One region of the Cryobacterium mannosilyticum genome, then DNA from elsewhere that is predicted to be linked to it. Evidence: predicted binding sites of a transcription regulator. Region 1 holds the regulator's gene; the other holds the start of a gene.
The links. The regulator LexA, encoded in region 1, represses DNA repair genes until DNA is damaged. The targets are predictions, from matches to a motif close to TCGAACANNTGTTCGA.
Positions count from the first base shown of each region.

Region 1 (4,306 bases):
TTGATGGTGCGGATGGCCTCGGCCATCGCGGCGACGATGTCGCCGGCGACGGCGTCGGGGATCCCGTGCGTGTTCTCGTTCACATTGAGCGCGACGGGCACGTGCAGTTGTGGTGCTCCGTAGGGGGTGAGTCCGCGCAGATTGTCGCGGAGGGGCAGGTCGTTGAGACTGGTCACTCCCCCAATGCTACCGGGGATGCCCGGGTGCCCCCGGGCGGCACCGATCACGCCCCAGTCGATTCAGAACCTGGCCGGCAGGGCGAGGCGCTGGCCCGGCTGCACGTTCTCGGAAGGCAGCTGGTTCAGGCTGACGATCTCGGCGATCACGTCGCGCGGGTCCGAGGTGGGGGCGATGGTCTCGGCCAGCTGCCACAGGGACTGGCCCGACGCGATGGTGACGTAGTCGAAGACCGTTGCGACGTCGGCCACCGTGGCCGCACCGGCGCTGGTGCCCTCCGCCGCTGCGATCCCGCCGTTGAGGGCGAGGGCGAGCGCGACGGCGGCAAGGGGGATCGCTGCGAGCGTCGTGAAGACGACCCGACCGCGTCGGGTGAGGTGCAGGCGGGTGCGGACGGAGGGCATCCGGACGGCGCCTGATCGGACGGCCCCCAGGTCGAGCGCCCCGTTGCTTCCGAGGGCAGTCATTCCGATTGCAGTGCTCATGTCGAACCTCCTGTGTAAAAACGCATCCGGCTCTCGGCCGGGAGAGCCGGATGCGAACCTATGTTCCGAATATATATTCGATTCTTCGAACAATCAAGAGATATTTGCGTTGTTTCCCGAAAAAGGTGACGACACACTCGAATAGATGTTTGTTTATCGTGCTCGAGATGGATACAGTTTCGATTGTCTGGATTGAATCAACCAGACGCCACCGACATTCGGGTCTGACGGCGGTTTCGACCGCTGACAGGACCGGTTCACCGAGACGAGGAGCGACATCGTGACGCAGGACAGCAGCGGTCCCCGCGACAAGGGCGGAACCAGGCGGCGCAAGAGCCTCAGTGAGAAGCAGCTCGCCATTCTGGACGTGATCCAGCGCTCGGTGAGTCAGCGCGGCTATCCGCCGAGCATGCGCGAGATCGGGGACGCGGTCGGCCTCTCGTCGCTGTCGAGCGTCACCCATCAGCTCAACCAGCTGGAGCTGAGCGGGTACCTCCGGCGCGACCCGAACCGGCCTCGGGCGCTCGAGGTGCTGATCGAGATTCCGCAGTCGCCGGAGGACGTGGCGGCCGGCGGTGCGGAGAGCTACCAGTCGGGTGTGCAGGTCGGCGATGCGGCCATGGTGCCGCTGGTCGGCCGGATCGCGGCCGGCGTGCCGATCATGGCCGACCAGATGATCGACGAGATCTTCCCGCTCCCCCGCCAGCTGGTGGGCAAGGGCGAACTGTTCATGCTCAAGGTCGTCGGCGAGTCGATGATCGACGCCGCCATCTGCGACGGCGACTGGGTCGTCGTCCGCCAGCAGAAGACGGCCGAGAACGGCGAGATCGTCGCGGCCATGCTCGACGGCGAGGCGACGGTCAAGGTGTTCCGCCAGCGCGACGGACACATCTGGCTGCTGCCGCGCAACACCAACTTCGAGCCCATCGTCGGCGACCACGCCGAGATTCTCGGCAAGATCGTGGCGGTGCTGCGCTCGGTCTGATCTTCTCGCGCGGAACGGCCCTGTCGGTGTTCCGGCAGGGCCGTTCTGCGTTCGGCTGGCGCTCAGGCCGGGGGCCGCGTTTAGGCGGGGATGCCGGCACCGATGCGCGCGCGCACCGCGCGGGTGGCGGTCACCATGTTGTGCAGCGATTCGGCGGTCTCCGCGTAGCCGCGGGTCTTGAGTCCGCAATCCGGGTTGACCCAGACCTGGCGCTCCGGGATGGATTCGAGGGCCCGGTCGAGCAGCTCGGTGATCTCCGCCACGCTCGGCACCCTCGGTGAGTGGATGTCGTACACGCCCGGTCCGATGCCGTGGTCGAATCCGCCGGCCTCGATGTCGGCGACGACCTCCATCCGGGAGCGCACGGCCTCGATGCTGGTGACGTCGGCGTCGAGGTTCCGGATGGCGTCGATCACCACGCCGAACTCCGAGTAGCAGAGGTGGGTGTGGATCTGGGTGGCGTCGGCCACGCCGGCTGTGGCGAGGCGGAAGGAGCCGACCGACCAGTCGAGGTAGTCGGCGTGGTCCCTCTTCTTCAGCGGGAGGAGTTCGCGCAGGGCAGGTTCGTCGACCTGGACGAGCCTGATCCCGGCCGCCTCGAGGTCGGTGATCTCGTCCCGGAGCGCCAGCGCGACCTGCCGGGCGGTGTCGCCCAACGGCTGGTCGTCGCGCACGAACGACCAGGCGAGGATCGTGACCGGTCCGGTGAGCATCCCCTTGACCGGCTTCCTGGTCAGCCCCTGGGTGTAGGTCGACCAGTCGACGGTGATCGGGCGGGGCCGGGACACGTCCCCCCAGAGGATCGACGGCCGGGTGCACCGGCTGCCGTAGGACTGCACCCAGCCGTTCTCGGTCACCTGGAAGCCGTCGAGCTGCTCGGCGAAGTACTGCACCATGTCGTTGCGCTCCGGCTCGCCGTGCACGAGCACGTCGAGCCCGATCTCCTCCTGCAAGGCGACCACCCGGGCGATCTCCGCCTCCATCAGAGTGCGGTAGCCGTCGGCGGACAGCGTTCCGGCGAGGTGCCTGGCCCTGGCCCGGCGGATCTCCCCGGTCTGCGGGAAGGACCCGATGGTCGTGGTCGGCAGCAGCGGCAGCCCGAGGGCGGCATCCTGCGCGGCCAGCCGGGTCCGGTAGTCGCCGCGGCTGAAGTCCGCCTCGGTGAGCGCCGCGGCGCGGGCACGCACCGCGGAGTCTCGCACGCCGGGAGCGGTGCGCCGGGATTCGAGCGCGGCGGATGCTGCCGCCAGCTCTGCCGCGATGGCTTCCCGGCCCTGCGAGAGGCCTCGGGCCAGGGCGGCGACCTGGCCGACCTTCTGGTCGGCGAAGGCCAGCCAGGACGTCAGTTCGTCGCCGAGCGCGGACTCATCGTCGACGTCGTGGGGAACGTGCAACAGGGAGGTGGACGTGGACACGGCCACCCGCGAGGAGAACGCGCTGAGCCGTTCGGCCTTCTCGAGCGCCCCGGCCAGGTCGCCGCGCCAGATGTTGTGCCCGTCGATCACCCCGGCGACGAGGGTCTTCCCGGCCAGGCCGGGGGTGTCCTGGGACAGGGCGCCGCGCACGAGGTCGAGTCCGATCGCGTCGACCGGTGTACCCGCGAGCACGGGAAGGGCGTCGTCGAGGCTGCCATACGGTGCCGCGACGAAGATGGCCGGCCGGGCGGACAGTCGGCCCAGGGTGGCGTAGGCCCAGCCGAGTGCGGTCAGTGCCTTGTCCCGGGGGGCGTCGATGCTCTCGCTGACCAGAGCCGGCTCGTCGAGTTGCACCCACTCGGCGCCGGCTTCGGCGAGTCGCTGGAGCAAGGTGGCGTAGACGGGGAGCAGGTCGTCGAGGCGGTCCAGGGGCGAGAAACCGGCGGGGGCCTCGTCACTGGCCTTGCTCAGCAGGAGGAACGTGACCGGGCCGACGATGACCGGGCGGGTGAGGTAGCCGGCCGTTTTCGCCTCGACGAACTCCCGCACGATGCGATCGCTGGAGAGCGAGAACACGGTCTCCGGGCCGATTTCGGGGACCAGGTAGTGGTAGTTGGAGTCGAACCATTTCGTCATCTCGAGCGGCAGGTTCTCGCCCGCGCCGCGGGCGAGGGTGAAGTACCCGGCCAGGTCGATCCCCCCGTCGGCGCCCACCAGCGACGCATACCGGGCGGGGACGGCTCCGACGGTGCAGAGGGTGTCGAGCACCTGGTCGTAGAAGGAGAACGAGCCGGGGATGGACGAGTCGTCGGCGCCGAGGCCGAGGGCCACGAGGCGCTCCCGGGTGGCCTGGCGCAGGGTGGCCGCGGTGTCCTCGAGCTCGGCGGCGCTGGTCGTGCCGGCCCAGAACGACTCGACGGCCTTCTTGAGCTGGCGGCGGGGGCCGATCCGCGGGTAGCCGAGGATGGTTCCGGCAGGGAATGGGGAGGTGGCGGTCATGGGGTGTCCTTTGCGGGGTGGGATCGTGCCTCGGATGGTGCGGGGCTTTTCGGTGCGGGCAGTGCCTGTGCCCGCACGATTTCGGGCGCGACGGTATCTCCGAGGCGCGTGCGGGCCGTTCGGTGGGAGGGGAAAGGAAGAGGGTGACGCCCGGAACGGGTCGCGGCGGGGCCGATCTACACGGTCGCCGGCAGCTTCGTCGGCGCCGAGACCGGAGCCGTGAGCAGTCCGCAGCCGCCGAGCAC
Region 1 is NZ_SOFM01000044.1:70,268-74,573, reverse strand. It holds gene E3O32_RS14375 (histidinol-phosphate transaminase) at 1-176, opposite strand, end outside; gene E3O32_RS14370 (LysM peptidoglycan-binding domain-containing protein) at 240-662, opposite strand; gene lexA (transcriptional repressor LexA) at 943-1,647, shown strand; gene metE (5-methyltetrahydropteroyltriglutamate--homocysteine S-methyltransferase) at 1,728-4,061, opposite strand; gene E3O32_RS14355 (methylenetetrahydrofolate reductase) at 4,238-4,306, opposite strand, start outside.

Region 2 (4,306 bases), on a different contig from region 1:
TGCGTCGCCGCGGCCGCCGAACTCGTGCTCTCGGTCGCGGCCGGGTTGCGCCGCGTCGGCGAGGGATCCGGCGAGTCCCCGGTCGTCTGCGGCCTCGGCGGGGTGCTGCGGGCACCCGAGATCAATCTGCCGTTCGAGCAGGGCCTCCGCGCCCTCTGGCCGGCCATCGACATTCGCTCGCCGATGGCCAGCGCCCTCGAGGGCGCCGCGCTCCTCCCTCGCCTCGCCCGTCAGAGCGCCCTCCGGGACCGAGTTGCGGTCTCCGCCTCGTCCATCGCGGATTAGGCCAGGCCCCGGAGGTCAAGCCCGCCGAGACCGCGAGACCCCACAGTGGTCGAGCCCCTCGAGACCCCGAGACCAACAGTGGTCGAGCCCCTCGAGACCCCGAGGCCCCGAGACCCCGAGACCCCGAGACCCCGAGACCCCACGATGGTCGAGCCCCTCGAGACCCCGGAACTAGCGGTGGTCGAGCCCCTCGAAACCCCGCGACACCGAGACCCCGAGATCCCGCGATCCCGCGATCCCGCGATGATCGAGCTCGTCGAGATCCCGAAACCCCGATGATCGAGCTCGTCGAGACCTGGAGGCATGACTCCTGCGGGCCCACTCACCGGTGGTCGAGTCCGTCGAGACCCCAGAACTCGCGAAGTCGCGCCCGTCGAGACCCCTGAACTCGCGAAGTCGAGCCCCCGAGCCCCGGAGAACCCGCGGTTGTCGAGCCCGAGGTGGTCCAGTGCCATGCTTCGGCGATCTCACTTGTCGGTGGCGTTGCCGGTCGGGGCCCGGTGAACCTGCCGGTCAGTCGGTGTCCCGGTCCCGGGTTGGCGTGCCCGGGTCGAGTTGGCGGTGGGTCTTGCTGGGGAGGGGGATGAGCGTCTGTTTCGGGTCGACCGAGACCGGTGGCTTCAGCCAGTAGTGGTCGCCGCCCCGGAGGATGACCCAGGCCGTGTTGTGGAGGAGCAGGTGGTGGGGGTGGCAGAGGCAGACTCCGTCGGCGAGGTCGGTGTAGCCGTGTTCGAGGAGCCACTCCTTGAGGTGGTGGGCTTCGGTCCAGGCAGGTGGCCGGTCGCAGTCGGGCCAGACGCAGCCGCCGTCGCGGGCGCCCATGGCGGTGCGTTGGGCCGGGGTGAAGAGGCGTTGTTCCCTGCCGACGTCGATGGGTTGGCCCGTGTTGTCGAAGAGGATTCCGAGGTAGCCGGTGTCGCAGAGTTGTCGTTCGACGGTGGCGAGGGAGATCGGAGCTGGGCTGCCCTCGATGGACCCGTGCCCGGCCGCCAGGACCACGGCCGTCCCCGGCCGGCCGGGCTCGCCGGACAGGTCGGCTTGGCAGGCATGGCCGGTTTGGCCGGTTTGGCTGGCATGGCCGGTTTGGTCGGTTTGGCTGGCATGGCCGGTTTGGCTGGCATGGCCGGTTTGGCTGGCATGGCCGGTTTGGCCGGTTTGGCCGGCTTGGCTGGCATGGCCGGGTTCGCCGGGTGCACTCGATTGGCCGGATAGATCGGGCTCGCTGGGTTGGCCGGATAGATCAGGCTCGCTGGGTTGGCTGGGTTGGCCAGGCTGGCTGGAGGGAGCGGCTGTGTCAGGTCTGGCCGCTGGAATAGGCCGGAGGAGTGACCTGCCCGGCGCTCCCAGCGCTTCAGGTGCTCCGGAGGCGCCGGGTTCTGACGGTGTTACTGGTATAGAGGGGGACGTGCCGGCCGGCGCCGGGGTTGCGCTGCCGCCGCCGGCACCGGCACCGGTGTTGGCGTGGGTGGCGTTGGTGAGGTCTTTCTGGGTGACGATGATGCGCACGGCGGGGCGGCGGCCGCCGAGCATCTGGCCGGGGTCGACTTCGCCGGCGATCTTGAGTAGTTGCACGAACGAGTCCGCGGCGATCTGCGCGGTGCTGCGCGGGTCGTCCTGGACGGCCTTGGCCCAGGCTTTGCGCTTCTTGTCGACGAAGCGCACCCCGCCGCGTCTGGGGCTGGTGATCGAGTCGTAGGTGGAGAGCACGAACTCGCCATCTTCGGGGGCGAAGAGCCCGTGCAGGCGGACCATCCCGTTGGCGAGGCGGTAGACCTTGAGGAACCGGTCGTCGTAGGCCTGCTTCTCGCGGGCGGCGATGCCGGCCTGGTCGAGGTCGTCGCGCATCCTTCGGGCGCGGGTGAAGCATTGGTCCGCATTCAATTGGCCGGCTTCGGCGAGGAGCCGGGTGAGGGCGGTGGCGAGTTTGTCGGCGGTGACGGCGGTGTCGATATCGCCCAGGCCCTTGCGAATCGATTCGGCGGCGTCGACGGAGAGGGTCCCGGCGGTCACGGCGCGAGCGATCGGCGCCTGCCACGACACCGGGCTGCCCGGATCGGGCGGGACGCCCACAGATCCGGCCCCGGAACCATCAGCGCGACCGTCGAGACCGCCCAAGTCGCCGCCCGCACCACCATCGACACCAGCCCCGTCGACACCAGCCCCGTCGCCGTCGGTCCCGTCAGCGCCAGTCCCGTCGGCGCCGGGCGACCCGAGGCCGTCTGCGGCCTGCCGGTCGGCGGTCTCGGCCCGGGCGAGCATCGTGCCGACGGCGACGAGCTTGAATGCTTCGTTCTTGCTTGAGCCGGTGACCTTCTGGATCATCGCCTCCGGGGAGAGGAACCCCTGCTGCGCGGCCAGGCCGGAATGGCCCAGCTCCGGGCGGGACCGGTCGGCGATGGTCGCGGCCATCCACGCGGCGTACACCTCGAGCAGGCGGCGGGCCTTTGCGATCTCCCGCTGACCGGTCAACACGACCGCGTCAGGAAGGGCTTCCAGGTCGGCGCTGGAGCAGCCCAGGCGGGCGACGGCATCCGCTGCCTGTCTGAGTTGCTCTGCCGGTGAGTCCATGCCACGAAGATACCAAAACACGAACACAAATTTGAGGGTTCGTCACTACTTGTGGATAACTTATTCGAAGATTCATTCTCCGGTCTCGGCAGGCCCGACCACAGGGCAGGCGATGCTATTCGGCGGCGGGGAGCAGGGCAGCCTCGAAGGCTACCCAGGCGAGCATCGCGCACTTGACCCTGGCCGGGTAGCGGGAGACGCCGGAGAAGGCGGCCGCGTCACCGAGGATCTCCTCGTCGGGTTTGATCGTGCCCCGGGAGCGCAGCATCTCCCGGTAGAGGTCGAGCATTGCCCTGGCCTCGGCGACGGTCACGCCACGCACGGTGTCGTGAAGCACGGATGCCGACGCCATCGAGATGGAGCATCCGTCACCGCTCCAGGCGAACTCTTCGATCACGGCCTCTTCACCGGGGCCGCGCACGCCGACCCGCACGGTGACCTCGTCGCCGCAGGTGGTGTTCACCTGGTGCGACTCGCCCACCCGCAGCCCGTCGGGCCCCGGTGCGGCCGACCCAGGCTCGGCCGCCGCAGGCACGACTGACGCAGGCACGACCGACGCAGGCGCGGCCGGGATCGGCGGCAATCCCTCGGCCGGGGCGCCGTGCCTGGCCTTCGCGTGGTCGAGGATGATCTGCTGGTAGAGCTGCTGCATCGCGGTGCTGGTCATGAACGGACTCCGAAGAACGGCGCAACCTCGCGCAGGGTTGCCAGGAACTGGTCCACCTCGTCGGTGGTCGTGTAGAGGTAGGTGCTCGCGCGCGTGGACGCGGTCACGCCGAGGCGCCGGTGCAGCGGCTGGGCGCAGTGGTGCCCGACCCGCACCGCGATTCCGGCCTCGTCGAGGTACTGGCCCACGTCGTGCGCGTGCACGCCGGCCAGGTCGAAGCTGGCCAGGCCGATCCGTTCCACGCCGAGGCCCGGCCCCAGCACGCGCACACCGGGGATGTCGCTGAGCCCCGCGACGAGGCGCTGGCCGAGCTCCGCCTCCCGGGCCGCGATGCGCTCCATTCCCGTCTCGGTCAGGTACCCCACGGCGGCGGCGAGGGCGATCGCCTGGGAGATGCGCTGGGTACCCGCCTCGAACCGCTGCGGCGGGGCGAGGAACTCGGCTGTGTGCATGTCGACGGTCGTGATCATCGAGCCGCCGGTGAGGAACGGCGGCAGGTCGGCGAGCAGGCCGGCCTTGCCGTAGAGCACTCCGATGCCGGTCGGGCCGAGCATCTTGTGGCCGGAGAAGACGGCGAAGTCCACGTCGAGCGCCGCGACGTCGACGGGCAGGTGCGGCACCGACTGGCAGGCGTCGAGCAGCACCAGCGCGCCGACCGCTCGGGCCAGGGCGACGAGCTCGACGACGGGATTGATCGTGCCGACGACGTTCGACGCGTGGGTGACGGCGAGCAGGCGGGTGCGGGAGCCGATCACGGTGGCCGCGGCGGCCAGGTCGAGGGTGCCG
Region 2 is NZ_SOFM01000040.1:67,650-71,955, reverse strand. It holds gene E3O32_RS12935 (N-acetylglucosamine kinase) at 1-285, shown strand, start outside; gene E3O32_RS12930 (DUF222 domain-containing protein) at 799-2,853, opposite strand; gene sufU (Fe-S cluster assembly sulfur transfer protein SufU) at 2,969-3,520, opposite strand; gene E3O32_RS12920 (aminotransferase class V-fold PLP-dependent enzyme) at 3,517-4,306, opposite strand, start outside.
Region 2: a site for LexA is predicted at 2,873-2,888, ahead of E3O32_RS12930 (DUF222 domain-containing protein). Genes of this name have one in related genera too.